Regions from separate parts of the Micromonospora matsumotoense genome, predicted to be linked through region 1. Evidence: predicted binding sites of a transcription regulator. Region 1 holds the regulator's gene; the other holds the start of a gene.

Region 1 (14,740 bases):
GCGAAGGACCCGGAGGCGCTGCTGCTCGGGGTGCTCGGCCTGACCCTGCTGGTGGCCGGTATCGCCGCCCGGCTCCAGGTCTCCGCCGCCGTCGGGGCGTTCCTGGTCGGTATCGCCCTGTCCGGGCCGGTGGCGCACCACGCCACCGAACTGCTCTCCCCGCTGCGGGACCTCTTCGCCGCGGTCTTCTTCGTCTTCTTCGGCCTGGTCACCGACCCCCGGGACATGCCGCCGGTGCTGCTGCCCGCGATCGTGCTGGCCGTGGTCACCATGGGGACGAAGCTGCTCACCGGCTACCTGGCGGCCCGCCGGGCCGGCATCGCCGAGCCCGGCCGCTGGCGGGCCGGCTTCGCGTTGATGCCGCGCGGTGAGTTCTCCATCGTCATCGCCGGTCTGGCCGTCGCCGCCGGCACCGTCGAACCCAAGCTGGCCGCGCTCGCCACGGCGTACGTGCTGATCACCGTCATCACCGGTCCGATGCTCGCCCGGCTGCCCGACATGCGCTGGTTCAAGCAGCGGCTGCGTCGGCGGATCGCCGCCCGGCACCCCCGGCCGATGCCCGCCACGGACTGAGAGCTGCCTGGTCAGGCCGCCGACACGGGTGGCCTGACCAGGACCTCCGTTGCCGAATTGCTCCCGGCGGGGTCTTCCGTCGGCCGGGCAGCGGCGACTAGCGTTGCGCCCCAGCAGGCCAGGGTCTCGCGGCGGACGGAGGCACCCCGCGGGTGTGAGCGGAAGGTTGCCGGTGAGCGTGCAAGGTCCGCCGTTCCACGGCTTCGCCAACCCCGTCGACCCGTCGCCCGGGGAGTTGCGGGCCTGGGCGTACCAGCCGGATTCGGTGCCGTTGACCTCCCTGCCCCAGGACTGGGATCTGTTGGTCTCCGGCGACCACCTGGTGCTCACCCTCTTCGAGTTGGCGCTGGACCCGACCTGTCCGGCACGCCGCTTCGCCCTGCACTGCCTCTACATCTACGCGGCCGACGGCATCCGGACGAACTTCCGCGCCCACCCCCGGCGGCGCTTCCGCAAGCTGGTGGAGCAGGCCGAGCGGGACGGCGACGAGTTGGTGCGCAACTGGGCGTACAACAGTCGGGTGCTGCTGGCCCGGCAGGAACTCTTCACCTACCACGACTGGTGCGAGGGCGGCCTGGTCCGGGACAACCGCCGGCTCGGCTGACCGACGGCGCACCCCGGCCCAGGCCTGGGCCGCCGCCACCGTGGCCTCGGCCCCGAACGGGCCGCCGCCACCGTTCCCCGGCCCAGGACAGGCCGCCACCACTGTTCCCCCGGCCCAGGACAGGCCGCCACCACTGTTCCCCCGGCCCAGGACAGGCCGCCACCACTGTTCCCCCGGCCCAGGACGGGCCGCCGCCACGGAAACCCCTCGACCTGACCCGACGGCGAGGCGAACGGGCCGGGACCCCCCGTGGGTCCCGGCCCGCACGTCGCGGATCGTCAGCGTGCCGATCCGCCCTGGTTGCGGCGTTTCTCCTCGGCCCGCCCCCGGTCCACGCCGTGGTCGCCCTGGTCGGCGAACCTGCCGTCCTTGACCTTGTCGGAGAACTTGCCCTCGGTGACCCGGTCAAACTTCTCCCGGACGTTCTCGGCCACCTTGTTGAGCCGCTCCTCCGCCTGCCGGGCCACCTTCTTCGCCGATTCCGCCACGGTTTCCCCCCGTCATCGGAGCCCGGATTGAGCCGGTCGGCCCTGATTCAGAGGCTAGCGGGAACGACCACTCCGCCGCCGGAAAACCCCCGACCCCCCGCCCGCAGATCACCACCGACCCGCAAGGGACGGAACCTCCCCAAGATCCACTCTCGTGAGCCGAAATAGCGGTGTCCCCACCGTGGGACACCGCTATTTCCGCTCAAGAGAGTGGATCTTGCCCAAATGGGCCAGGCCAGGCCAGACGGGCCAGGCCAGGCCAGACGGTCAGCGGTCGGGCTGGCGGCGGGGACGCCAGACGACCAGCGCCGTGGAGGTACGGTTCGTGGGCACCAGGGCTCCCCGCGAGAAGCCGCTGGCCAGCGTCTCCAGCTCGGCGATCCGCCGGTACGCGGCGTCCAGCTCCGCCTCCAGCCGGGCCACCCGCTGCTGGGCCTGCTCCACCAGGCGTTCCAGCCCGATGATCCGCTTCACCCCGGCCAGGTTGACGCCCTCGTCCTGACTGAGTCGCTGCACCTCGCGCAGCAGCACCACGTCGCGCACGCTGTAGCGCCGCCCACCACCGGCGGCCCGGCCGGCCTGCACCAGGCCGAGCCGGTCGTACTGACGCAGCGTCTGCGGGTGCATTCCCGCCATCCGTGCCGCGACCGAGATCATCAGCACCTTGGCCTCGTAGGCAGGGTCACCCGAACCGACGAACCCGTCCGACATCCCTCTCACCTCCGCACCCGTCCACCGGTCAGCCGACCCGACGCACCCGTGCGTCGAGATGTTCCCGGGCCGCTGGCGGCGTCGCGCCGGCGAACGACTCCAGCGCCGCCCGGGCCTCGTCCGACACCGTCGCCGGCACCACCACGTCCAGCGTGACCAGCAGGTCACCGGCCTGGCCGTCGCGACGCACCACACCCTTGCCCCGGGCCCGCAGCACCCGCCCGGACGGGGTCCCCGGCGGCACGCGCAGGGTCACCGCGCCGTCCAGCGTGGGCACCCGCAGGTCGACGCCGAGCACCGCCTCGGCGAAGGTGATCGGCACGGCCAGCGTCAGGTCGTCGCCGGTACGCCCGAACAGGTCGTCCGGGCGGACCTTCACCTGGACGAACAGGTCGCCCGCCGGCCCACCCCGCTGACCCGGCTCGCCCCGCCCGGCCAACCTGATCCGCTGCCCGTCGGCCACCCCGGCGGGAAAACGGACGTTCAGCGTGCGGGTCTTGGTGACCCCGCCGGTGCCGTGGCACTCGGGGCACTTCTCCTCGACGACCGTGCCGACGCCCTGGCAGTTGCGGCACGGCTCGGAGAAGCTGAACGACCCCTGGTCCCGGGTGGTCACCCCGGCGCCGTGGCAGACCGGGCAGGCGGTCGGCTGGGTGCCGGGCTTCGCGCCGTTGCCGTGGCAGGTGTCGCAGACCCCGGGCGCGCGCAGCGTCAGCGGCAGGGTGACACCACGCACCGCGTCCCCGAAGTCGAGGGCCACCTCGGTCTCCACGTCCCGGCCCCGGGCCGGGCCACGTGCCCGCGTCGGACCGGCACCACCGGCGCCACCGCCGGAGAAGATCGAGCTGAACAGGTCGGTGAAGCCGCCACCACCGAACCGGGTGTCCCCGCCACCGCCGCCGAACAGGTCGGAGACGTCGAACGGGGCACCGCCGGGCTGACCCGTGCCGCGCGCGCCCCGACGGAACGCGCCCGAGCCGAACAGCGAGCGCATCTCGTCGTACTCGCGGCGCTTGGTGTCGTCGCCGAGCACCGCGTACGCCTCGGAGACGCCCTTGAACCGCTCCTCAGCCAACGGGTCACCGGGGTTGTGGTCCGGATGTGACTCCCGGGCCAACTTCCGGTACGACTTCTTGATCTCGTCCGAGGAGGCGGACTTCTCCACGCCCAACGTGGCGTAGAAGTCCTTCTCGATCCAGTCCTTGGAACTCACCGGTCCACCCCCTTCCATGAGATGTGGCCCGGTCGCCCCGCCCACCGGCTGAGGGTGGGCGGGGCGACCGGATGGCCGTGCACTATTCCGGGTCGGCGACCGCGACCATGGCCGGCCGCAGCAGCCGCTCACCCCGCAGGTAGCCCCGACGCATCACCTGTACGCAGGTGGGCTCGTCGACGTCCGGCGAGGTCCGGTGCGCGACCGCCTCGTGCCGGGTCGGGTCGAACGGGTCACCCTTTTCACCGAAGGGCGTCAGGCCGAACTTGCCCAGCGCCGTGGTGAGCTGCTCGGCAACCGTGCCGAACGGCCCGACCAGGTCGCCGTGCTCGCGGGCCCGGTCCAGGTCGTCCAGGATGGGCAGCAGTGCGGCCAGCACCGAGCCGGTCGCCTGCTCCTGGACCACGCCCCGGTCCCGGTCCACCCGCTTGCGGTAGTTGGCGTACTCCGCCGACACCCGTTGCAGGTCCCGGGTCCGTTCGTCCAGCTCGGCCCGGAGGGCTTCCAGCTCGGCGCCGAGCGGCGAGCCCGTCGGGCTGCCGTCGACCGGCTGCGCGGGGGCGTCCACCACCGGTGGGCCGGTCGGTGCCGGGCCGTCGAGCGCGGTCGCCTCGGCCTCGATCTCGTCGACCATCACCTCGGCCTCCTCGACCAGCCCTTCGGCCGGGGCGTCCGCCCCGGCGTCGGCGGCGGCGGGCGTCTCCTCGGTCCTGCCGAGCTTGCGGTTGTTCCGGATGACGACCCGCGGCCCGTCGTCGGCGGGCTCGGAGCCACCCGGCGTCGACCCGGAGGCGCCCGGGTCGGCGGCTCGTGGCTTCTCCGTCATACGACTACCTCGATCCCTGTGCGGTGAGTTCGGCGCGGACGGTCACTTCTTGTCCTCGTCCACGATCTCCGCGTCGACCACGTCGTCCGGGCCGCCCGCCTTCGGGGCCCCGGCGGCACCCGCGCCGGCACCGGCACCCGCGCCCGGACCGGCCTCGCCCGGCTGCTCCCCCTGCTCGGCCTGCTGCGAGTAGAGCAGCGAACCGGCCTGCTGGGAGACCTGGGCGAGCCGCTCGTGAGCCGCCTTGATCTTCTCGATGTCCTGGCCGCCGAGCGCGCCGCGCAGCTCGCCGAGGGCCTCGTTGAGCTGCTCCCGGTTCTCCGTCGGCAGCTTGTCGCCGCTCTCGGCGAGGAACTTCTCGGTCTGCCACTGGAGCGCCTCGGCCACGTTGCGGGCCTCGGCCTCCTCGCGGCGACGCTTGTCGTCGTCGGCGTGCTCCTCGGCGTCGCGGCGCATCCGCTCGATGTCGTCCTTCGGCAGCGAGGAGCCGCCGGTGATCGTCATCTTCTGTTCCTTGCCGGTGCCCAGGTCCTTGGCGTGCACGTTGACGATGCCGTTGGCGTCGATGTCGAAGGTGACCTCGACCTGCGGCACGCCGCGCGGCGCCGGCGGGAGGCCGGTCAGCTCGAAGGTGCCGAGCTTCTTGTTGTACGCCGCGATCTCACGCTCGCCCTGGAACACCTGGATCAGCACCGACGGCTGGTTGTCGTCGGCCGTGGTGAAGACCTCGGAGCGCTTGGTCGGGATGGTGGTGTTGCGCTCGATGAGCTTGGTGAAGATGCCGCCCTTGGTCTCGATGCCCAGGCTCAGCGGGGTCACGTCGAGCAGCAGGACGTCCTTGACCTCGCCCTTGAGCACGCCGGCCTGCAGCGCCGCGCCGACGGCGACGACCTCGTCCGGGTTGACGCCCTTGTTGGGGTCGCGGCCGGTGAGCTGCTTGACCAGGTCGGTCACGGCCGGCATCCGGGTGGAGCCGCCGACCAGGATCACGTGGTCGACACCGGCGATCTTGATGCCGGCGTCCTTCACGGCCTGCTCGAACGGGCCCTTGCAGCGGTCCAGCAGGTCCTGCGTCATCCGCTGGAACTCGGCGCGGCTGAGCGTCACGTCCAGGTGCAGCGGGCCGGCCGAGCCGGCGGTGATGTACGGCAGGTTGATGTTGGTGGTGGTGGCCGCCGACAGCTCGATCTTGGCCTTCTCGGCCGCCTCGCGGAGCCGCTGGAGGGCCATCTTGTCCTGGCCCAGGTCGATGCCGTGCTCGCCGCGGAACGTCTTCACCAGGTGGTCGATGATCCGCTGGTCCCAGTCGTCACCGCCGAGCTGGTTGTCACCGCTGGTCGACTTGACCTCGACGACGCCCTCGGCCAGCTCCAGCAGGGACACGTCGAAGGTGCCGCCGCCCAGGTCGAAGACGAGGACGGTCTGCTCCTTGGAGCCCTTGTCCAGCCCGTACGCCAGGGCCGCCGCGGTCGGCTCGTTGACGATCCGCAGCACGTTGAAGCCGGCGATCTCACCGGCCTCCTTGGTGGACTGGCGCTGCCCGTCGTTGAAGTAGGCGGGGACGGTGATCACCGCGTCGGTGATCTGCTCACCCAGGTACGCCTCGGCGTCCCGCTTGAGCTTCATCAGCGTGCGCGCCGAGATCTCCTGCGGGGTGTACTTCTTGCCGTCGATGTCGACGGTCCAGTTGGTGCCGATCTCCCGCTTGACCGAGCGGATGGTCCGGTCCGGGTTGGTCACCGCCTGGCGCTTGGCGACCTCACCGACGAGCACCTCGCCGTTGCGGGCGAACGCGACGATCGACGGGGTCGTCCGCGAGCCCTCAGCGTTGGCGATGACGGTGGGCTCACCGCCCTCGAGAACGCTGACGCAGGAGTTCGTCGTGCCGAGGTCGATACCGACCGCACGTGCCATCTTCGCTTCCTCGCTTCGTTCGTTACGGGTGGGCAGGTCAGAGGGCCTGCCCGGGGGGCCGCCCGTAGCGACCACACCACAAGTTGAGTGAACTTGACTCAATAGTGCCACGCGATCGCCAAAGCGCAAGTCGAGTTGAGCCGACCCGACGCAACCTGACCGTTACTACCCTCCGGTTGTCTCCGTTGCCTCGGTCGGGCACGCTTTAGCGGTGACGACGCACGGCGATCCCGCCACCCGGTCCGGCGCGCCCACCGTCGCCGCCCGCACCGGGCCGTCGGAGACCGACGAGACGCCGCCCGGCCCCACCGGAGACGGCCTGCCCGCCGCCCTCACCGGCCTGCGGGCCGCGATCGGCGCGGCCCGGTTCCCGCTGGCGCTGCCCTCGGCCGAACCCGCCCGGCACACCGGCCGGACGCTGACCGACCAGCTCGACGACTATCTGCTGCCCCGGCTGGCCCGACTCGACGCCCCACTGCTCGTGGTCGTCGGCGGCTCCACCGGCGCGGGCAAGTCGACCCTGGTCAACAGCCTGGTCCAGGCCCGGGTGAGCGCCGCCGGTGTGCTCCGCCCCACCACCCGGTCCCCGGTGCTGGTCTGCAACCCGGCCGACTCCGCCTGGTTCCGCCAGGGTGAGCTGCTGCCCGGCCTGACCCGCACCAACGAGCCCAGCGAGGACCCGGGCACCCTGCAGCTGGTCACCGCGCCCGCGCTCCCACCCGGGCTGGCCTTCCTCGACGCCCCCGACATCGACTCGGTGGTCGACGCCAACCGGGCCCTCGCCGGTCAACTGCTCGCCGCCGCCGATCTCTGGCTCTTCGTCACCACCGCCGCCCGGTACGCCGACGCCGTCCCGTGGGAGCTGCTGCGCACCGCCCGCTCCCGGGGGGCCGCGATCGCCATGGTGCTCGACCGGGTGCCTCCCGAGGCCGCCGACGAGGTCGCCGCCCACCTGTCCGAGATGCTCGCCGCCCAGGAGCTCGGTGCGGCACCGCTGTTCGTCCTGCCGGAGACCTGGGTCGACGGCCAGGGCCTGCTGCCCGACCGGGTCACCGCCCCCCTGGGCAGCTGGTTCGCCCGGCTCGCCGCCGACGCCGAGGCCCGGGCCGCCGTGGTCCGGCAGACCCTGGACGGCGCGCTCGCCTCGCTGCACCCCACGGTGGAGATGCTCGCCGACGCGGCCGACGAGCAGGTGGCCGCCGCCGACGCGCTGGACGACCGGGTCCGGGCCGCCTACCGGGGCGCGCACCGGACCGTGGCCGAGGGGCTGAAGGACGGCCGGTTGCTCCGCGGCGAGGTGCTCGCCCGCTGGCAGGAGTTCGTCGGCACCGGCGAGTTCTTCCGGACCCTGGAGGCCCGGATCGGCCGGCTGCGCGACCGGGTCGTCGCCGCGGTCACCGGCCGGCCCGCCACCCCCGCCACCGACCTGCGCAACGCCATCGAGTCGCAACTGGTCACCCTGCTGCGCGGGGTCGCCTCCGAGGCGGCGGAGAGCGCGTACACCGCCTGGAAGGCGAACCCGGCCGGGGTCGCGCTGCTCGACCCGCCGCTGGCGCACGCCTCGGCGGACCTGCCCGAGCGGGCCGAGCGGCTGGTCCGGGACTGGCAGCGCGGGGTGCTGGAGCTGGTCCGGGAGGAGGGCGGCGACCGACGGTTCGTGGCCCGGACGGCCGCGTACGCGGTCAACGCCACCGGGCTGGCCGTGATGATCGCCGTCTTCGCCTCCACCGCCTTCATCCCGACCGGGCTGGAGGTGGCAACCGGCGCCGGCACCACCGTCGCCGCGCAGGCCGTGCTCCAGGCGATCTTCGGCGACCAGGCGGTGCGTACCCTCGCCGCGAAGGCCCGGGGTGACCTGCTGGAGCGGGTCCGCGCACTGCTGGACGAGGAAGCGGCCCGTTACCTGGACCGCACCGACGCGGCCCGACCCGGCGCGGAGGCCGGCGCGGGGCTGCGCCGGGCCGGCGGCCGGGTCGAGGTGGCCCGGCACCGCAGCGGCCTCGCCGACCGGGCCGGTCAGGCCCTGCCCATCCCGACCCCGACCTCCGAGGACGGCTCCCGGTGACCAACATCGTCGGCCGGATGCGCGAAGCGCTCCGGGGTGACCAGCGTGTCGACGCCGATGCCCTGGTGGCCCGCCTCGACGCGATCCGCCGGTTCCTCGACGCGGTCGACGGCGAGGTGCCCGACACCCGGCTGGTCGGCGCGCACACCCTGGTCGAACGGGCCGGCACCCGGTTGTCGCTGTCCCGGGACCACACCGTGGTCGCGTTGGCCGGCGCCACCGGCAGTGGCAAGTCCAGCCTGTTCAACTCCCTGGCCCAGATGGAACTCTCCCCGGTCGGGGTGCGCCGGCCCACCACCGGTGTCGCGCACGCCTGCGTCTGGGGGCCGCTGGACGGGGGCAACCGGCTGCTCGACTGGGTCGGCGTGCTGCCCCGGCACCGGTTCGTCCGGGAGAGCGCGCTGGACGGCGACGACGAGTCGGCCCTGCACGGGTTGATCCTGCTCGACCTGCCCGACTTCGACTCGGTGCAGCGGTCCCACCGGCTGGAGGTGGACCGGCTGCTCGGCCTGGTCGACCTGGTGGTCTGGGTGGTCGACCCGCAGAAGTACGCCGACCGGGTGATCCACAACAGCTACCTGCGCGAGTTCCACCGGCACCGGGAGGTGACGGTGGTGGTGCTCAACCAGGCCGACCGGCTGCCCCCGGCCGAGCTGCCCCGGGTCCTCGCCGACCTGCGGCGGCTGCTCGACGTCGACGGGCTCGACGGGGTGCCGCTGCTGGCCACCACGGCGGTCGAGCCGGACGGGATGACCGGGCTGCGGGAGGCGCTGGAACGGGCGGTGTCGGATCGGCAGGCCGCGCTGCGCCGGCTCTCCGGCGACGCCGACACGGTGGCGGCGGCCCTGGGTGAACTGGTCGCCGTCGAGGCCCCGGGGCACGTCCCGGACGCCGGGACGGTCCGTGCCCTGGACCGGGCGCTGGCCGAGGCCGCCGGGGTGCCGGCGGTGGCGGGCGCGGTCGAGGGGCGTACCGGCACCGGGCCGCCGGGACCACCGGCTGGCCGTTGGTACGCGGTTGGCGCAAGCTGCGCCCCGACCCGCTGCGCCGGCTGCACCTGCCCGGCCCGACGACCGATCCGCAGGGCCCGGAGCCCCTGCTCGCGGCCACCTCGCTGCCCGACCCGACGGCCGCCCAGCAGTCCGCACTCGGGCTGGCCATCCGCGCCGTCGGCGACCGGTCCGGCGGGGAGCTGCCGGCGCCCTGGCCGGCCGCGGTGACCGCCGCCGCCCGGTCCCGGCTGGCCGACCTGCCGGACGCGCTGGACGGGGCGGTCGCCGGCACCGACCTGGGGATGGACCGCCGGCCGTTCTGGTGGCAACTGGTGGGTGCCCTCCAGTGGCTGGTCACCCTCGCCGCCCTGGCCGGGCTGGGCTGGCTGGTGCTCGGCTACGCGCTGCGCGCCCTCGGGCTGCCGGCGCTGGAGTACCCCCGGGTGGGTGAGACGCCGCTGCCGACCGTACTCCTGCTCGGTGGGCTGCTCGCCGGCCTGCTGCTGGCCGCGGTGACCCGGCCGGTGATCCGCTGGGCGGCCCGACGGGCCCGGCAGCGGGCCGAGCAACGGCTCACCGAGGCGGTCGCCCGGGTCGGCGCGGAGTACGTCCTCATCCCGGTCCGGGCCCTCCTCGACCGGTACGCCCTCGCCCGCTGCGCCTGGCAGGACGCCACCCGTTGATCGCCGCCGCCGGCGCGGGTGTCCGGGGCGGCGCGGCGGCGTAGGGTCGTGCCATGGCCACGCCAAAGACCCCCTACGACGCGGTGCTCTCCGCGGCCCGCGACGTGACCAGGCTGGACTGCGCGCTCGACGCCGAGATGCTCGGCACGGCGCTGCTGGGCAGCGTCTACGCGATCGCCGAGACCGACCGGGAGGCGGCGGTCCGGGAGTTCGTCTCCGGTTTCCTCGCCGCCACCTCCCGTCGCCGGACGGCCGCCGCCACCACCATCCGCCAGGTCTTCGCCGCACTGGTGCCGGACGCCGAGGGCGCGGCGAAGGTCCGCCCCGGCGCGCAGGCCCCGGCCTGGGCCGGCCAGCTCGGCCGGGTCCACCTCACCGGCACCTGGTCGTACGGCGACGTGTACGGCGACCAGACCTCCTATCTGGCCACCTTCGCCTACGACGACGAGTCGGGCGGCCCGGAGCACGCCCTGGTGGCACTGGTCGACCACAACATCGGCATCACCAAGGACGTCTTCGTGGGCGGCCCGGCCGAGCGGATCCTGGAGCAGGTCCGGCAGATGTGCGCCGACGACGACCTGACCTGGTTCCGGGAGGAGGACCCCGCCCGGATGCACGGCGAGGTGGGCCGCCACCTGGCGATCACCGACGACCTCGGTGACCTGCCCGCCGAGGGTTCTCTCGCCACCGACCGGGCGTTGGTCGGGGCGCGGTTGGCGGTGCTGCCCGAGGCGAGCGCCGGGACCGCCGGCTGGGACGCCCAGCCGCTCAGCACCGACGAGCGCACCACGCTGGTCCGGGCCTTCCTGGCGTCCCCCGAGGCGGCCCGCCACGGGCTGAACACCCTCGACAGCGACGCGGAGCTGGCCTCGCTGCACTTCTGCCTGGGGCTGCTCTTCGACCACGCGGCGAGCTTCCCGGACGCCGACCCGCTGCGCTGGAGTCCGGCGGTGGTCGGGTTGTTCCTGCTCGACTGGGTGCACCGGCGGGCCGTGCTCGACATGGACGACGCGGCGCTGCTGCCCCGGGTGCTGCGCGCCTGGGCGGCGTTCGCGGCCCGCCGGCGGGGGCTGCCCGAACGGGCCGGCACCCAGACCGACGAGGCGATCGAGGAGCTGGTGCCGGAGTTCGCCCGGCTCTATTCGACAGGCGAGCGGCGCAGCCCGGCGACGGCGGCGGTGGCCCAGTTGATGGCCGACGGCATCGACCCGGACGACCCGGTCGCCCTGGACGCCTGGATCGAGGCCAACCGGCAGCGTCTCGGCGACGACACCCCCTGACGGTCCGGGGAGTCGTCGCCCCGGGAACGCGCCGACGCCCTGCCGGGTCAGCCCGGTCCGGGTCCGATCCGGGGTGGCCGGCGGCCGGGGTCCGGCGCGGGCCCGCACGACCGGGGGTGCCCGACGCTCACGGCTCGACCAGGGCCAGCCGGCCGGGGGCGACGTCGAGGCGTACCCGCTGGCCCCAGCGCAGCGCCAGCCGGTCGGCCTCCAGCCCGTCGGCGAACGCCACCAGGCCGTCGGACTCGGCGGTCAGCTCCAGCGCGTCGGTGCCGTCGAGGCGGCCGGCGACCAGCTCGACCCCGGTGACCGGCGAGGGCCACGCCTCCCGCACATACCAGCACAGGGCCGGCTCCTCCGGGGCGGGGGGCGGGGCGGCGGCCGGTCGGTCCCGGGCGATCGAGGCGCACCAGCCGGTGGCCCCGGTGCCGGTGCCGACGACCACCCCGGAGGACGACTGCCGTTCCCGCCGGGGCCGGCCGTCCCCGGCGACGTCGAGCAGGTAGCGGGCCGACTGGTGGGAGGCGTGCCCGACGTACACCTCGTTGAGGCCGACCAGCTCCTGCCCGTCGTCGAGGGTGGCCCGGACCATGGCCCGGTGCCGCAGCGGCGCGGCTCCGGCGGCCACCGCCGGGAGCAGCCCGGCCACCTGGTCGCCGGTGCACCGGACCAGCACCCCGGCGTTGCGGCCCGGCTCCGGGTCGACGCCGACGACGGGCTGCCCGGTGAGGTACTTCGCCACGTTGGCGACCAGGCCGTCCGGGCCGACGGCGACGATCACGTCCTCCGGGCCGAACAGGAACCGGGGCAGGTCGTCCCGGTCGACCGTGCCACGCCGCCAGTCGGCCGGGACGGCGGCCCCGACGGCGGTCAGCGCCGCCTGGAGGGCCTCGTGCCGGTCCACCGCCTCGGCCAGGTCCCGACCCCGGGCGCGCAGGTACCACTGGGCCGCCGCCCGGGTGCCGTGCCGGGCGAGCAGTTCCTCCAGCTCGCTGCGGCGGCGGACCACCACCACCCGCGGGGTCAGTGTGCCGCTCACCGGTCGACCGTCCCGGTCGGCCCGGTGAGCCGGCCGAGCAGGTCGGCCAGCAGGTCCGGGGTGACGGTGAGCTGGCCGATCGGCGGGAGCTGGCCGGCGAGTTCCCGGACGGTGAGGGCTTGCAGCACCCCCGGCGGCAGGGTGGCGTACGTGGCCAGCTTCGCCGCCTCCGCCTCGGCCTCGGCGGCGCCGACGGCGCGTACCGTCTCGGCCTTGGCCAGGGCGAGCAGCCGCTCCTTGTCGGCGGCACCGGCGGCGAGCAGTCGTTCCTTCTCTGCTTCGGCGGTGGCGAGCACCCGGGCGCGTTCGGCGGCGGCGGCGTTGGCGACCTGCTCCCGCTCCGCCTTGCCGTGGGCGGTGGCCAGCTCGGCGGCGGCGTCGAGTTCGGCCCGGCGGCGGGTGTTCGCGCCGTGCTGCTCGACGAGCTGCTGTTCCCGGCGGGCCAGCTCGATCTTGTTCTGGAGTTCGTTCTCGGCGATGCCGCGTTCCTGCTCGACGGCCTGCGCCCGGCGGGCGTAGGTGGCCCGGTCGGCCTGCACCTGCACGGCCTCCCGGGTGGGGGTCTGGAGGGCGCGTTCCAGCTCGGGCTCGGGCCGCACGGCGACCACCCGGGCGCTGACCACGGCCACCCCGATGTCGGCGAGCCGGGGCTCGGTGTCGAGCGCTGCGGAGACCGCCTCCCGGATGGGGGCGATCGTGGTCAACGCCTCGGCCAGCGGGACCCGGGCGAGCAGGTCGAGGGCGGGCTGCTGGGCCAGCTCGGCCAGCAGCGTGGCCACCTGGTCGAGCGGCCGGGACCGGGCCTTGCCGGTGCGTGGGTCGACCGAGAAGTCGAGCCGGGCGGCGGCCAGTGTCGGGTCGGCCACCCGGTAGGTCACGGTGGCCTGGACGGTGATGTCGGCGAAGTCGCCGGTGCGGGCGTGGAAGAGCAGGGGCAGCTCCCGGTCGTCCACCGGCACCTCGCTCAGCACGGCGGTCAGCGGCCGGTACCAGAACGACTGGCCGGTCCCCTCCCGGCGGACCCGCCCGTCGACGTGCAGCCGCACCCAGCTGGTCGGTGTCCCGCGCAGGTGGCGCAGGAAGAGTCGTCTCGTCACGTCGGCCATGTCTCGCACCCTCCCCTTTTTCGTCGTCTCGACGATAACCTCTCTGGTACCTTATCGTCAAGGTGGTGATAAAGAGATGACCGACTACCCGCCCTTCGCCGTGACGGTGGACCTGGTGGTGCTCACCGTGCGCGCCGACGAACTGCACCTGCTGCTGGTCCGCCGGGGCATCCCGCCGGACCGGGGCCGGTGGGCGCTGCCGGGCGGCTTCGTCGGCATCGACGAGGACCTGCCCGACGCCGCCGTCCGGGAGCTGACCGAGGAGACCGGGCTACCCGAACCGGCCGGCCACCTCGAACAACTCGGCACGTACGGCCGACCCGACCGCGACCCGCGTGGACGGGTGGTCACCGTGGCCTGGCTGGCCCTGCTGCCCGACCTGCCCACCCCGGTGGCCGGCTCGGACGCCGCCTCGGCCGAGTGGGTGCCGGTCACCCGGCTCGCCCCCGGCCAACTCGCCTTCGACCACGACCGGATCGTCGCCGACGGCCTGGAACGGGCCCGCGCGAAGCTGGAGTACACGCCGCTGGCCAGCGCCTTCTGTCCACCGGAGTTCACCGTGGCCCAGTTGCGGGCCGTCTACGAGACGGTCTGGGGCACCCGGTTGGATCCGCGCAACTTCCACCGCAAGGTCACCGGCACCCCCGGCTTCGTCAGCCCCGCCGGCCGGGCCACCGAGGGCGACCGGGGACGACCCGCCCAGCTTTTCCGCCGGGGCCCGGCCACCCGGCTCCACCCGCCCATGCTCCGCCCCGAATCCTGAACCGCCCGCCGGGCCCGAGGCTCCGACCGGGTCGATGCGCAGCCCGGCCACCTGCCACCGGTCCGACCGGCACCGGCACCTGGTGGGACACCGGCTCGCCGGGCACTGCTGCCGGCCGCACGGCCGGCAGCGGAGGCTCAGGAGAGCGGCACGTAGACCAGCCCGGCCACCAGCCCGCCCACCAACGCACCCACCACGACCTGCGCGACGGTGTGGTCGCGCAGCCGCACCCGGGACCAGCCGACCAGGGCGAGCAGCGGCACGGCCGGCAGCAGCCGGGGGCCGAAGGTGAGCACCAGCACCACCAGCGTGCCGGCGGCCACCGCGGAGTGGATGGACATCTTCCACCAGTGGCTGACCGCCACCGCCACCACCAGGCCGACCACCCCGGCCGCGACCAGGGCCAGCACCGGACGCGGCGCGCCGAGCGCCGCGAGCAGGGCCAGCCCGGCCGCGGCCGAGGCGAGCCCGAGCAGCAGCGGC
Region 2 (14,740 bases), 3.7 Mb from region 1:
CCGTGGGGGTCGGCGTCGGGTCCGGCCCGGTGCCGGTGCCGGCCTGCTCGGCCGCCCAGTGCACCAACCAGGCCATCGCCGAGTTCCAGTTGATCGCCACCTCGTTGACCGAGTACGCCCCGATGTCGTCGATGAAGCACTTCTGCGGCTTGCAACCGGCGAGCTGGGCCTGCACGACCGGGTCCTGCAACTCGCTGTTCGGGCCGCCGGACAGCGAACCGGGCGGCGCGGTGGGCAGCGAACCGTCGTTCTGGTTGGCCCAGAACCGGTGGTGCAGGTTGCGCACCGGCTTGTCCCCGTAGCCGGCCACGTAGGACTGGTTGAGCGGGTTGCGGCCGAGCAGGTAGTCGTAGGCGGCGTAGGCCCCGTTGCGGTACCGCGCCGTGCCGGTCAGGTCGAACGCCATGGCGAGCACGTTGGCGTTGTTGGCGACCGCGCCGTTGGAACCCCAGTAGTACGTGCCGTTGCCGCTGCCCGGGGCCGGGTAGCCCTGGTTGGCGGTCTGGGCGAGCATCCGGTCGGCGAAGCCGACGATCGCCGAGCGGATCGCGCTCACGTCGCCGCTGGCCAGGCCGGTCGGCACCAGCACGAGGGTGGTGTCACCCAGCCCGGCCGTCCAGCTCCAGTCGTACGCGCCCCGGGTGAAGCCGGCGCCCCGGGCGTGCGGGGAGCCGCTCAGGTCGTTGCGGTAGCCCGTCGAGCCGGTGGTGGCGTACAGCTCGGCCGCCGCCCAGTAGAACTCGTCGCTGACGGTGTTGTCCTCGTACGCGCCGCCGCCGGTGTTGTCGGTGGCGGGGGCGAGCCGGTTCGGGTTGGCCTTCGCCGCGGCGTACGCCTTCTCGGCGGCAGCCAGGGCCCGGGAGGCGAAGGAGGCGTCGAACGGCTTCCACAGCCGGGACGCCTGGGCGGCCACCGCCGCCATGTTGAGGGTGGCGGCGGTGCTCACCGGGGAGAGCAGCCGGGGCTCGCTGTCCAGCTCGGGACGGGTGGGTAGCGCGGTCCAGTTCTGGTCGTGGATCTTGTGGTGCACCATGCCGGCGTTGGTCCGGCCGGCCGGCACCTGCATCTTGAGCAGGAACTCCAGCTCCCAGCGGGCCTCGTCGAGCACGTCCGGCACCCCGTTGGCGCGCTCGGGGATGGCCAGCGTGCCGTCGGCGACGGCGGAACGGTCGGCCCCGGTCACGTACAGCGTGCGCTCGTAGATGTTCTGCAGCTGCCAGGTGGCCAGGCCGCCGTTGACCACGTACTTGCCCTGGTCACCGGCGTCGTACCAGCCGCCGCGCACGTCCAGCGTGTAACCGCAGGAGGTGCGGCACGGCACGTTGTTGTCACCCCGGTTCGGGGCGACGTTGACGTGCCCGGCCGGGCGGGCGTAGCGGGAACCGACGTACTGGGCGTCGATCGGGGTGCCGCTGCGCTGGTGGTAGAAGAACGCCAGCGAGTCACCGCGCAGCCGGCGCACCGGGTCGGCGGAGATGTCGAACGGGTAGCTGTTGCTCCCGCCGACCGACAGCACGTAGCCCGTGCCCGGGGTGTCATAGGCGGAGAAGTCCGCGATGTGCACCGAGTCGCCGGAGAGCGTGTCGGCTCCCCGTACCGTGGTCTGCCCGGACGCCACCGTGGCACCGGCGGCGTTGCGCAACGTCCAGCCGATCGGGGCGTTCGCGGAGTTCACGACGGTGGCCTGTTTGGGCAGCCCCGGCACGTAGGCGACCTGGTTGACCTTGACCGGTGAGCCGGGATCGGGGGCGGCGGAGGCGAGCTGCGGCACTGCCGCGAGCCCACCGAGGGCGAGCAGGGCGGCGGCCGTGAACGCGAGGGGACGCCGTCGGAATTGGTGGGGCATGGGGCCTCTTCCGGTGGTGATGACAGTGACCACCCGACCGCCCGGCGCAGCGGACATCCGCCGGGCGGTCGGGGGACCGTCGACGGGAGCGCTCCGCCCACCATAGACCAGCATCAGTCTGCCGGGAAGTCACCACCCACCGGGTGGACCGTCCGGGTGTCGCCGTCGTAACTGCGCGCCGCCACGAACCGACCCTCCGGCCGGTCGCCGCCGACCACCGCGCGGGCCCGCCGCCGGTCGTGGTCCCGGAAGCGCAGCGCGAGGCTCAGGTGCGGGACCCAGCGGCCCGGGGCGTGCCAGGGCCGCTGGCCGCCCGCGTCGTCGAGCGCCGCCCAGACGGCCCCGTGCAGGGCGGTCAGCTCCGGCGTGGGCCGGACCAACCAGACCAGCGGCGCGCTGCCGTCGAGCACCGTCACCCGCTCCAGCCGGACCGGCAGGGGCAGCGCGGCGTCGAAGAGCCCGGCGATCCGGTCGACCGCGCCGGGCGGGAACGCCTCGACGGCGGCCAGGGTCAGGTGCGGCCGGTTCGTCGGATGACCGTGCCGGGCCAGGCTGGGCAGCCCCGCCCCGGCCAACCTGTCCCAGGCGGCGCGGACCGTCTCTTCCAGCACCGGGCAGCAGAGCAGCTCGACCGTACGCACACCCGTCAGGCTATCCGGCAGACGCCGGGAGCCCGCCGACCTCCCGGGCGGTCCGGGCCGCCCCGGCACGGTCGGTCGCGCCGCGCCTGCGGACCGCCGTCGGGTGGTGGCGAGGGCGTACGGCGTACGCGACCTCGTCATCGGGGTGCCCTGCCCTGCACCCCGTGGCCTGAACGGGTCCGCCGCCGTTGTGCCGACCGGCACGGTTGTGCCGGTCGGCGCAGCGGCCCGACGGGGGTGATGGAAAACTTTGCCCCATGAGTTCCGCACCTACACCGACCGACCTCTCCGCTCCCGACGATTCCGACGGCGGGCCCGCCTTCGTCGATCTCGGGCTGCGCGCCGAGCTGTTAGGCGCCCTCTCCGCGCTCGGCTACGAGGAGCCCACCCCGATCCAACGGGAGGCGATCCCGCTGCTGCTGGCCGGCCGGGACCTGCTCGGGCAGGCGGCGACCGGTACGGGCAAGACCGCCGCGTTCGCCCTGCCCCTGTTGCAGCGGATGCCGGACGACCGCCGTGGCGGTGACCCGGTGTCGCTGGTGCTGGTGCCCACCCGGGAACTGGCCGTGCAGGTCTCTGAGGCGTTCCACCGGTACGGCAAGGATCTCGGTGCCCGGGTGCTGCCGATCTACGGCGGCCAGCCGATCGGCCGCCAACTGCGCGCCCTCGACCTGGGCGTGGATGTGGTGGTGGCGACCCCGGGCCGGGCCCTGGACCACATCGCCCGGGGCACCCTGCGGCTGGGTTCGCTGGCCACGGTGGTGCTGGACGAGGCCGACGAGATGCTCGACATGGGCTTCGCCGAGGACATCGAGGCGATTCTGGAGCACGCGCCCGCCGAGCGCCAGACGGTGCTCTTCTCGGCGACCATGCCGGCCCGGATCGACGGCCTGGCCCGCAAGCACCTGACGGACCCGGAGCGGATCCAGATCGGGCGGGAGCAGCCGGTGGCCGGGGAGGCGCCCCGGGTCCGGCAGAGCGCGTACATCGTCACCCGGGCGCACAAGCCGGCGGTGCTGGGTCGGGTGCTGGACGTGGAGTCCCCGACGGCGGCGATCGTGTTCTGCCGCAGCCGGGAGGAGGTGGACCGGCTCACCGAGACGATGAACGGGCGTGGCTACCGGGCCGAGGCGCTGCACGGCGGGATGAGCCAGGAGCAGCGGGACCGGGTGATGGGGCGGCTGCGCGCCGGCACCGCCGACCTGCTGGTGGCCACCGACGTGGCGGCCCGCGGGCTGGACGTCGAGCAGCTCACCCACGTGGTCAACTACGACGTGCCGTCGGCTCCGGAGTCGTACGTGCACCGGATCGGCCGGGTGGGTCGGGCCGGTCGGGAGGGGGTGGCGATCACCCTCGCCGAGCCCCGGGAGCACCGGATGCTCAAGACCATCGAGCGGGTCACCGGTCAGCGGATCGACATCGACAAGATTCCCACGGTGGCCGACCTGCGGACCCGACGGATGGCGCTGACCCAGGCGGCGCTGCGGGAGAGCCTGCTGGAGGACGACCTGGACCCGTTCCGGGTGATCGTCGAGTCCCTGTCGGACGAGTTCGACCTGATGGAGGTGGCGCTGGCGGCCGTCAAGCTGGCCCACGAGGCGGCCCTGCCCGGCTCCGACGACGAGGAGGAGATCCCGCAGGTGGCGGTCCGCGCGCCCCGGGAGTCCCGACCCGGGTTCGAGGGCCGGGGCGGGGACCGGCGCGGCGGTGGCAGCCGGCCGCGCACGGGCGGCACCGCGCAGGTCTTCATCGGCCTGGGTCGCCGCGCCGGGGTCCGCCCGCAGGACCTGGTCGGTGCGATCACCGGCGAGACCCGGGTGAGCGGCCGGGACATCGGCTCGATCGAGATCGCCGACCGGTTCTCCCTGGTGGAGGTGCCGCTGGGCGTCGCCGACGAGGTGATCGCGGGGCTGCGTAACAGCACCATCAAGGGTCGTAAGGCGACCGTGCGGCGCGACCGCGGCGGCGAGGGGAACTGACCCGACACGCGACACCGGCCCGCACCCCCGGACGGGGGCGCGGGCCGGTCGCGTTGCTCAGAGCGGGTACGGCCCGAAGCGGCCCCAGGCGACGATCGCCGCCAGGATCAGCAGCACCACGGTCATCGCGGTGCCGGGGTGTTCCTTGGCCCGGGCGTGCACGACGACCGCGCCGAGCATCACGATCACCAGCCCGACGGCGGCCAGCGGGGTGAGCACCGTGGCGATGCCGGTGAGGCCGGGCAGGACCAGCCCGAGCGCGGCCAGCACCTCGACCGCGCCGAGCGCCTTGACCTGGGTGGGCGGGACGTTCTCCACCCAGCCCATCCGGTCGCGCAACTTCTCCTTGGGCTGGGTGAGCTTGGTCAGTCCCGCGCCGGCGAAGAGCGCGGCGAGCAGGATCTGCAGGATCCACAGGAACACGTTCATGGGCGGTCGCCTCCGGGGGGTGCCACCGTTCGGTGGCGGATGCGGGAACGGGAAGGGTCAGGCTACGGCCCCGGCCGGCCCCCGACGCCCGGTGGGACGTCGGGGGCCGCGGTGGCCGGGGTGCCCGTGTGGTCACCGACCTAGCGGGCGGCCGCGTTGTGGGAGCCGCCGGACGGGGCCGGTCAGGCGGCGCCGACCGGCCGACCGCCGAGTGCCTCCGCGTCGATCTCGGCCGGCCGCAACGCCAGGGCGAGCACGTCGGCGACGTCGGCCAGGGTGTGCACGGTCAGCGCCTCGCGGACCTCGGTGGGCAGGTCGTCGAGGTCCGGCTCGTTGCGGGCCGGGATGATCACCTCGGTCAGGCCGGCCCGGTGCGCGGCGAGCAGTTTCTGCTTCACCCCGCCGATGGGCAGCACCCGCCCGGAGAGCGTCACCTCACCGGTCATCCCGAACTCGGGGCGTACCGGCCGGCCGGTCACCAGGGAGGCCAGCGCGGTGACCATGGTGATGCCGGCGCTCGGGCCGTCCTTGGGCACCGCACCCGCCGGCACGTGCAGGTGGATCCGGCTTCCGGCGAGGACGTTCGGGTCGAGGCCGTACCGCCGCCCGTTGGCCCGCAGGTAGGACCACGCGATGTGCGCGGACTCCTTCATCACGTCGCCGAGCTGCCCGGTCAGGGTCAACCCGGGCTCACCCGCCATGCTGGTGGCCTCGATGAAGAGCACGTCACCACCCGCGCCGGTGACCGCCAGCCCGGTGGCGACGCCGGGCACCGCCGTCCGCTCCGCCGACTCCGGGGTGAACTTCGGCCGGCCCAGGTAGCGGGCCAGGTTGCCGGTGTCCACCTCGACCGGTGCCGGGTCGGTTGCCAGGGCGACGGCGACCTTGCGCAGGATCTTGGCCAGGGCCCGTTCGAGCTGCCGGACGCCGGCCTCCCGGGTGTGCTCCCCCGCGATCCGGGCGAGCGCCTCGTCGGCCACGGTGACCTCATCGGTGGTCAGCCCGGCCCGCTGGAGCTGCCGGGGCAGCAGGTGGTCGCGGGCGATGGCGACCTTCTCGTCCTCGGTGTACCCGTCCAGAGTAACCAGTTCCATCCGGTCCAGCAGCGGGCCGGGAACGGCCTCCACCACGTTGGCGGTGGCCAGGAAGAGCACGTCGGACAGGTCGAGGTCGACCTCCAGGTAGTGGTCCCGGAAGGTGTGGTTCTGTGCCGGGTCGAGCACCTCCAGCAGGGCGGCGGCCGGGTCCCCGGCGTACCCGACGGCCAGCTTGTCGACCTCGTCGAGGAGCACCACCGGGTTCATCGAGCCGGCCTCGCGCAGCGCGCGGACGATCCGGCCGGGCAACGCCCCGACGTAGGTGCGTCGGTGGCCACGGATCTCGGCCTCGTCGCGGACGCCGCCGAGGGAGACCCGGACGAAGTTGCGGCCCAGGGCACGGGCCACCGACTCGCCGAGGCTGGTCTTGCCGACACCGGGCGGGCCGGCGAGGGCCAGCACCGCGCCGGAACCGCGCCCGCCGACCACCCCGAGGTTGCGCTCGGCGCGGCGGTTGCGCACCGCGAGGTGTTCCAGGATGCGGTCCTTCACGTCGGCCAGGCCGGCGTGGTCGGCGTCGAGCACCGCCCGGGCCGCCGCCAGGTCGGTGTTGTCCTCGGTACGCGTGCTCCACGGCATCTCCAGCACCGTGTCCAGCCAGGTCCTGATCCAGCCCGCCTCCGGGGAGGCGTCGCTGGCCCGTTCCAGCTTGCCGACCTCGCGCAGCGCCGCCTCGCGGACCGTCTCCGGCAGGTCGGCGGTCTCGACCCGGGCCCGGTAGTCGGCGGAGCCGTCCGGCTCGTCCTCGCCCAGTTCCTTGCGGATCGCGGCGAGCTGCTGGCGGAGCAGGAACTCCCGCTGGGACTTCTCCAGCCCTTCCCGGACGTCGCTGGTGATCTGCTCGGTGACCTCCTGCTCGGCCAGGTGCTCCTTCACCCAGCCGACGAGCAGCTCCAGCCGGGCGGTGACGTCCGGCGCGGCGAGCAGTTCGGTCTTCTGTGCCAGGCTGAGCCAGGGCGCGTAACCCGCCGCGTCGGCCAGTTCGGACAGGTCGGTCATCCGCTCCATCGCGTCGATGACCTGCCAGGCGCCCCGCTGCTGCAGGACCGAGGTCATCAGGGCGCGGTATTCCCGGGCCAGGTCGCGGGCGCGACCGGCGGGGGCGGGTTCGTCGAGTCGGGTGGCCTCCACCCAGAGGGCGGCGCCGGGCCCGGGGACCCCGGAGCCGATCCGGGCGCGGGCCAGGCCGCGCACCACGGCGGCGGGTTCACCGTCGGGGAGCCGGCCCACCTTCTCGATGGTGGCGATCGTGCCCACGGGGCCGTACTCGCCGTCGATGCGGGGCACGGCGAGCAGGCTCTTGTCGCCGCTGGCCCGGGCGGCGTCGATCGCCGCCTGGGTGGTCGGGTCGAGGGTCACCGGGATGACCATGCCGGGAAGCAGGACGACGTCGGTCAGCGGAAGTACCGGAAGGGTTGCCATCAGACACCTGCCATCACCTTGAGGTTGAGCGTGTCTCACTCAAGTCACCAACCGTTCCCCGTGTTCCTCAGTGTGACCCAGGACACATCCCGCCCGTGTCGCCACCACCCGCCAGCATTGGCCGGACCCGAATTTCCCAGGATTGACCCGACCCGCCAAATGAAAGAGAGGCGTATTGTTGCGGATTTGCCGTCAGATACGTCAAACTCTTAGCACACCCCGCTCAACACAGGGAGTAATGGCGATGGCAAGGAAAGTAATCACCGTTCTGACCGACGACCTCGACGGCGGAAAGGCCGATCGGACCGTCGAGTTCAGCCTGGACGGGGCGGCGTACACCATCGATCTCTCCGACGAGAACGTGGGGGTGCTGCGCAAGGCGCTCGACGCCTACATCACCGCTGGCCGTCGAATGGGGCGAGGTGCGGTCGAGGCCGGTCGCCCGGCTCGCCGCCCGGCTCGCGCCGGGGTCTCGGGAATGGATCGCGAGCAGAACCGCGCCATCCGGGAATGGGCGACCAAGAACGGCCACGAGATTTCCGAGCGCGGTCGCATCCCGGTCTCGGTCGTGGAGGCGTGGAAGAACCGCTGACCGGCGGTCAGGTCACGAACGGACGCGCCGGGGTCACGCTGAGATAACAGCGGCGACCCCGGCGCTTTTCGCCGTGTCCACAATTTCACCCATCGGCCCGTCGCCGAAACCCTTGCCGGCCCGGCCGGCCCTGACCACCGGAACGCGCCGCCCCGCAGGCCGCCGCCCGGAACAGGATCGCCACCACTGGCCGCACCACCCCGCGCCGGACCACGGCGTCGGCCTCCGGAGCGTGGACCCGTCCGAAAAGCCACGGGCCGCCCCGGGAGTTCCCGGGGCGGCCCGTGGCCGTCGTCGCCTGTCCGGTCAGTTGACCCGGATGCGTACCACGTCGAAGGCGGGGGTCTGGTTGGCCCGCTCCATCATCGGCACCCGGTGCGAACCGTCACCGGCCCAGACCGCGCACTGCGCCGTACCCGACTGCGGCAGGCCCGGGATCTGGATGGTCACGTCGTCGGACTGGTTGCCGCCCTTGCCGTCCTCGGTGGCCACGAAGAACGCCGGAACGTCCTGCGGGTTCGACGGGGCCTGGTTGGTGTTCTGCAGCATCCGGCAGGCGGTGTGGAAGTGGCCACGGGTGAGGCCCTGACCGTTGAGCACCGAACTCTCCACGTAGTAGCCGCCCTGGCCGGCCGCCAGGAACCGGTCACGGACCAGGTTGCGGGTGGAGACCTTCAGGCTGAAGGCCTGGTTGCGCTGCACCTGGTTCGGGAACTGCGTGATCAGCAGCGACGGGTTGCTGGCCGCCGCGCCGACCTCGCCGAACGCGGTACTGACACAGCGGTTGCCGTTCTGGAAGCCGTCGTGCGGCTGCAACCTGCTGTTGGCGCAGTCCTTCGCGAGCACGCCCAGGGCGTTGCCGTTGTTGCCGTTCTGGCCGCCGTTGTTGTTGCCGCCGTTGTTGTTCTGGCCGCCGGTGTTGCCGTTCTGGCCGCCGTTGTTGTTGCCACCGTTATTGGCGGCGACCTGGCAGCCGGCGAGTTGCTCCAGGCCCTGCGGGCGCTGGGCGAACCGGCCGATCGCGGTGGCGATCCGGTTCAGGGCGGACCGCCGCTTGTCGGCCAACGGACCGAGGATGGCGTTGTTGATGAACGCCTGCCCGTTGCGCCCCTCGGCCGCCAACCGCTTGTTGGCGTCGTCGATCTGGGTCTTCAGCAGGGCGAGTTCCTTGTCCACCTCGGCCTTGGCCTGCGCCGGAATCTGCGGCAGCCGGGGGGTCACCTGTGGGCAGGCGACCGTCGAGGCGAGGGTGGTCACCGGCGCGTTGCCGGCCTTGACGGCCTGGCACTCGGCAACGGACATCTGACCGTCACCCCAGTGGTTGCGGACCCAGCGACCGTTCTGCCAGGTCTGGGTGGTGCTGCCCCGCCCGCTCGGCGAGGTGGCACCGGGGCTCGGTGCGACACAGGCCGACGAGACGTTGCGGGCCTGCTGCTGCCGCGGCTTGTCCCCGGCCGATGAGATCTGGGTGACGGCGGCGATACCGCCGAAGACGACGAGCGCACCGACCGCCGCCAGCAGCCGCTTGCTCCGCGCGTTACCGGACGACCGGCGTGCCCCTGTGGACCTGCGCATCGAATTGCTCTCCTTCTCGATCCGGTGCCTGACTCGTGTCCCCGACGAGGAGACGACCTTCGGGTCGGTCTCCCCCACCGGGGTCACTGCGACGTTCCGGTCGCACGTCGATGGCCGACGATGCCTTTCCGCACCGTCCGCCGCGTCGGGTGGCGCGGCTGGGAAGATCCTGTCCATTCCCGCTTAGGTACGGGCCGGCCCGGACGAAGGTTCAAAGCGGATCAAGGAATCCAGGACCATTTTTCAGCCGGGCCGGAATGTCACCACACGTCGCCGGAGAATGACGGCGGGTCGTTACCGGGCTCAGTCCCCGCAGAGGTGATCGAAGGCGAACGGCGTGGCCAACTCGTCCCGCCGGTCCCGCAGCGCGCAGATCTGCCGCCGCAGATCGCCCCGGTCGAGCAGGGCCGATTCGTCGAACTCCACCCCGGCCAGCCGGTCGCCCACCGCCACCGCCGCGAGATCCTCGGCGAAGCGGGCGGGGTCCACCCCGCAGTGCCACCGCGCCTCGTGCACGGTGACCCGTTCCACCAGGCACCGGCCGGGCCGCACCTCGACCCAGCTCCACCCCTCGGCCAGCCCGTCGCGCCAGCGCACGTGCAACCCCCGCACGATGGGGTCACTGAGCCGCCGCGACACGTACGCCTCGACGGCCGCCGCCCGGGACAGCGCGCCGAGGTCGTTCACCGGCCCGGTGCGCCCGTCGGGCAACCGGCCGACGATGTCGCGGTAACCGACCGGGGCGTCGTCCGGGTCGTCGCAGGAGGTGGCACCGGCGGCGTAGGCGCGGGCGTCGAGGACGTACGTGACGATCCGGCGGCCGTGTCCGGCGGCCCGCAGCGTCGGCGAGCCGATCCGCAGCACCGGCAGGCCCACTGCGGCGCACACCGCCGCGGCCATCCGCTCGGCGCGCTGCCCGGCCGAGCCGGCCGGCGCGGTGGGGCCGACGGTCAGGGCGAACAACGGGAATCCGGTGTCGGCCGCGCAGACGACGTGGTCGAACTCCTCGCGCAGGGCCGAACTCCACTGGTGCCCGGTGACCCCCGCCGGCCGCCGCGACACCAGGTCACCGAGTCGACGGGCGGGGTACACCGCCTGGCCGGCCCGGACGAACAGCGGCGCGTCACCGGCCGGGACCGGCCGCAGCCGGGCCCCGTCGTCGGTGGCGGTACGCGTCATCGTCGGTCCGTCCGTGGCAGGAGAGGTGACCGGCCGAGTCTAGGACGTCGGCCCCCGTTTCCGCCTCGTCGGTGCGGCCGATGGGCGCGTTACCAGGCGGTTGGTGTGCCCCGAGCGCGATCTCTACGCTCACGGGGTGCTGCACGACGGACCGGCCCCGGAACTGTTGACCAAGCGGAGTCTCGTCACGGTCTCCCACGCCATCGAGCGGTCGGCGCTGGCCACCGCCGAGGACGGCCCGCTGGTGGTGATCGCCCTGTTCCAGCGGATGCCGTACTTCCTGCGGGAGCAGGCCCGCTACACGCGGATCGCCGCGGGCGCGGCGGTCACCGTGGTCGGGCTGGTCGCGCCGGCACCGCCGGAGCTGCCCCCCGGTGGGTACGGCGTGGCGCTGGACGAGACCGAGGAACTGGCCCGGGAGTGGAGCGTGGTGGCGCTGACCCCCCGGTTCGGGGCCAGCCTGGTGGCCCGGGACCGGCGGGAGGTGGCGGCCGCCGGCACGCTGGAGGAAGGCCGCCTCTTCTCCGGCCGCTGGGGGTTCCGCCGCGACGAGGCGCTGCACGAGGTGATCCGGCTGCGGGCGCAGCTCGGCGACCGGCTCCCCCCGGCCGCCCTGACCGCGATCGATCAGGTGCTGCGCCGGGTCTGGGACCTGCCGGCGACCCCCGGTGAGAGCCGGGCCGAGGCGGCGTTGCGGCTGATGGCCGAGCGGGTCGACCGCAGCGGGCCGGGTCGGGTCGCCGAGGAGGTGCCGGCACCCTCGCCTCTGGTGGACGAGCCGACGCTGCGCCGCTGGACCGGGATGGACGGGGTGACCGCCGCCGGCACCCTGCCGGTGGCCCTGATCGGGGTCCGGGTCAGTGAGCCGGCCGGCGCCGCCGAACGCTTCGGACGCCGCAGCACCGCCCGGGAGGCGCAGGCCGTGATCGCCGCGCTGACCGCGCCCCTGCGCCCGCTCGACCGGGCGATCCGGCTCGCCCCCGACGAGTACCTGCTGGTCCTGCCCGCGTTGACCCGGGAGGAGGCGCTGGCCGTGGCCGCTCAGGTGCACGCCTCGGTGGCCGGGCTGGCCCGGTCGTACCCGTTCGTGTCCTTCGCGGTGCACACTGCGGTCACCGTGACCGACCGGCGGCCGATGCCGGTGGCCGAGGTCCGGCACGCCGTCGAGTGGGCGGCCCGGGAGGGCGTGCCGATGGCCACGGTGGCCCGGGAGGCGGTCGCGAGCGCCGCCCCACGCTGAGGACGGGAGAACACGGGATGCGGGTGGTCTCGTTGGTGCCGTCGCTGACCGAGGCGGTGGCGGCGACCGTGCCGGAGCTGCTGGTCGGCGCGACCGACTGGTGCGTCCACCCGGCGGGGCTGGACGTGGCCCGGGTCGGTGGCAGCAAGTACCCCGACCTGGACCGGGTCCGGGCGCTGCGGCCGGACCTGGTGCTGCTCAACGTGGAGGAGAACCGGCGGGTCGACGCGGACGCGCTCACCGCGGCCGGGGTGCCGGTGCTGGTCACCTACCCGCGCACCGTGCCGCAGGCCCTGGACGAGCTGGCCGGGGTGCTCGCCGCGCTGGGGGTGACCGGGGAGCCGGGGTGGCTGACCGACGCCCGCCGGGCCTGGGCGGCACCGGTCGCCGAGGCCGGGACACGCCGGGCCGTGGTGCCGGTGTGGCGTCGGCCGTGGGTGGTGCTCGGCGGGGACACCTTCGCCGGGGACGTGTTGCGCCGGCTCGGCGTGGTCAACCTGTACGACGACGACCCCGAACGCTATCCGCGCCCCGACCTCGACGCGCTGCGGGCCCGCCGCCCCGACCTGGTGGTGCTCCCCGACGAGCCGTACGCGTTCACCGCCACGGACGGGCCGGACGCCTTCCCCGGCATCGACTGCGCGCTGGTCTCCGGCCGGCATCTCACCTGGTACGGCCCGTCGCTGGCCGAGGCCCCCGCCCTGCTCACCGCCCAGCTCTCGACCCTGGTGTGAGCCCCCGCCGTCGCCCAGGTCGCCGCGGACCCGGCGTGGACGGGCCGGCAGAGTCGGGCCCTGCCGCCGGCCCGTCCGGGCGTGGGACAGGCCGGCGTGGACAGGCCGACGACACGCGGGTCGGCGTGGACGGGCCGGCCGGGGGTGCCGGTCAGGCCACCGGGGTGACCCCGCCCGTCGAGCGCTCCACCAGGCCGGCGTCGTCCACGTCGTACCCGAGGGTGCTGGTGACCTGGACCACCCCGCTGACCTGGCCGGCGAGCTTCACCGCCAGCTCGGCGGCGGTCCGCCGGTCCAACCGGCCGTCCAGCACCACCGCACCGTCGCGGACCTGCACGGTGACCAGGCCGTCCCGGACGGCCAGCACCCGCCGCAGCACCTCCTGCACCACGTCCTGGCGGATCTCGGCGTCGCTGCGCAGGTGCACCCGGAGCAGGTCGCTGCGGGTCACGATGCCGACCAGCCGGCCCAGGTCGTCGAGGACCGGCAGCCGCTTGACCGCCTCCCGGTCCATCAGCCGGGCCGCCGCCGGCAGCGACGCTCCCGGATGGGTGGTGACGGCCGGCGCGGTCATCAACTCCCCGGCCAGCAGCGCCTCGGCCTTCTCCCGGGACACCCGACGCCGTCGCCCGGCGAAGACCCGCCGCTCCTCCTGCGCCCCGGAGTGCTCCACCTTGTGCAGCAGGTCCGCCTCGGACACCACCCCCAGCACGCGACGGAACCCGTCCACCACCGGCACCGCGCTGATGCCGCGCCGGATCAGCACGTCGACGATCGCCCGGTAGGGGGTCCCCTCCCCCACCGTGGCGACCTCCCGGGTCATCACGTCGTCCACCTGCCACGTCCTCATCACGACCTCCTCGGGCTCTCCCGGCCGACGTTAGGGCCGGCCCGACCGGCCGGGGCAGAGGCGGACGGACCGGGGCCGCCGGGGCCGAAGGTCCCGTCCGGACGTCCGAACCAGGGGACTTAGGTCCTGCCGCGGCACGGACCGTCGGCCCTGCCGGGACGGCCGCCACCGGCGTGGAATGTAACTGCCACCGGGAAGTGCGGTGCCAGGCAGAGAAGGGACGTGGAGACCATGACCGCGACGACCGAGCGGAACACCACCGCCAGGACCATCGCACCGGTGGCCGGAACCGAGACCACCCGGCAGCGCGCCGCCCGGTACGTCTGGGCCGGGACCCGGATCGCCCTCGGCTGGATCTTCCTCTGGGCCTTCCTGGACAAGCTCTTCGGCCTCGGCCACGAGACCGCGACGAAGAACGCCTGGATCAACGGTGGCAGCCCGACCAAGGGTTTCCTCGCCTTCGGCGCGAAGGGTCCGTTCCAGGGGCTCTACCAGGACATCGCCGGGGCGGCCTGGGCCGACTGGCTGTTCATGATCGGCCTGGCCGGCATCGGGGTGGCCCTGCTGCTCGGCATCGGGATGCGGCTCGCCGCAGCCGCCGGTGGCCTGCTCATGGTGCTGATGTGGACCGCCGTCCTGCCCCCCGAGAACAACCCCTTCATGGACGACCACCTGATCTACGCCGCGGTGCTGGCCGGTCTCGCCCTGGTCGGCGCGGGGAACACCCTCGGCCTCGGCCGGGTCTGGGCCACCCTCCCGCTGGTGCGCCGGTTCGGCTGGCTCAGGTAACCGACCTCGGCAGCCGACCGCGCGGCAGGGGCGCCACCTCGACGGTGGCGCCCCTGCCGCGCGTCCACCCCGCCCGGGGGTCCCGGCTCCGGGACCCCCGGGAATCGGTCGGTCGCGATCGGGCAGGATCGACACCGACCGGACGATCGCGACGACGGAGGAGATCAGCAATGAACACGCCCCAGGCAGGCAAGCCGGAGATCGGCCCGATCGAGGGCGCCGCCCCGGCCGACCTCGTCATCGAGGACCTCACCGTCGGTGAGGGTCCCGAGGCCCGTCCGGGCCAGGTCGCCAACGTGCACTACGTCGGGGTGTCCCACTCCACCGGGCGCGAGTTCGACGCCTCCTGGAACCGGGGCGAGGCCTT

What was found. Region 1 encodes HspR, which represses chaperone genes until heat shock. Its sites were predicted from a motif close to TTGAGTNNNNNNNACTCAA; they were not measured.
Region 2: a site for HspR is predicted at 7,439-7,457, ahead of lon (endopeptidase La). Genes of this name have one in related genera too.

The regions. Positions count from the first base shown of each region.
Region 1 is NZ_CP192025.1:164,209-178,948, reverse strand. Features, by position in the region: gene ACQP1S_RS00905 (cation:proton antiporter) at 1-573, shown strand, start outside; gene ACQP1S_RS00900 (hypothetical protein) at 746-1,177, shown strand; gene ACQP1S_RS00895 (hypothetical protein) at 1,456-1,665, opposite strand; gene ACQP1S_RS00890 (heat shock protein transcriptional repressor HspR) at 1,933-2,376, opposite strand; gene dnaJ (molecular chaperone DnaJ) at 2,405-3,589, opposite strand; gene grpE (nucleotide exchange factor GrpE) at 3,672-4,415, opposite strand; gene dnaK (molecular chaperone DnaK) at 4,458-6,329, opposite strand; gene ACQP1S_RS00870 (GTPase domain-containing protein) at 6,541-8,394, shown strand; partial or broken gene ACQP1S_RS00865 (GTPase) at 8,412-10,069, shown strand; gene ACQP1S_RS00860 (hypothetical protein) at 10,123-11,349, shown strand; gene ACQP1S_RS00855 (hypothetical protein) at 11,477-12,388, opposite strand; gene ACQP1S_RS00850 (SPFH domain-containing protein) at 12,385-13,494, opposite strand; gene ACQP1S_RS00845 (NUDIX hydrolase) at 13,571-14,257, shown strand; gene ACQP1S_RS00840 (phosphatase PAP2 family protein) at 14,395-14,740, opposite strand, start outside.
Region 2 is NZ_CP192025.1:3,870,561-3,885,300, forward strand. Features, by position in the region: gene ACQP1S_RS17040 (glycoside hydrolase family 9 protein) at 1-1,846, opposite strand, end outside; gene ACQP1S_RS17045 (2'-5' RNA ligase family protein) at 1,960-2,487, opposite strand; gene ACQP1S_RS17050 (DEAD/DEAH box helicase) at 2,745-4,466, shown strand; gene ACQP1S_RS17055 (DoxX family protein) at 4,524-4,895, opposite strand; gene lon (endopeptidase La) at 5,078-7,414, opposite strand; gene ACQP1S_RS17065 (histone-like nucleoid-structuring protein Lsr2) at 7,659-8,006, shown strand; gene ACQP1S_RS17070 (hypothetical protein) at 8,313-9,581, opposite strand; gene ACQP1S_RS17075 (hypothetical protein) at 9,885-10,760, opposite strand; gene ACQP1S_RS17080 (DICT sensory domain-containing protein) at 10,897-12,000, shown strand; gene ACQP1S_RS17085 (helical backbone metal receptor) at 12,018-12,734, shown strand; gene ACQP1S_RS17090 (CBS domain-containing protein) at 12,886-13,584, opposite strand; gene ACQP1S_RS17095 (hypothetical protein) at 13,807-14,373, shown strand; gene ACQP1S_RS17100 (FKBP-type peptidyl-prolyl cis-trans isomerase) at 14,544-14,740, shown strand, end outside.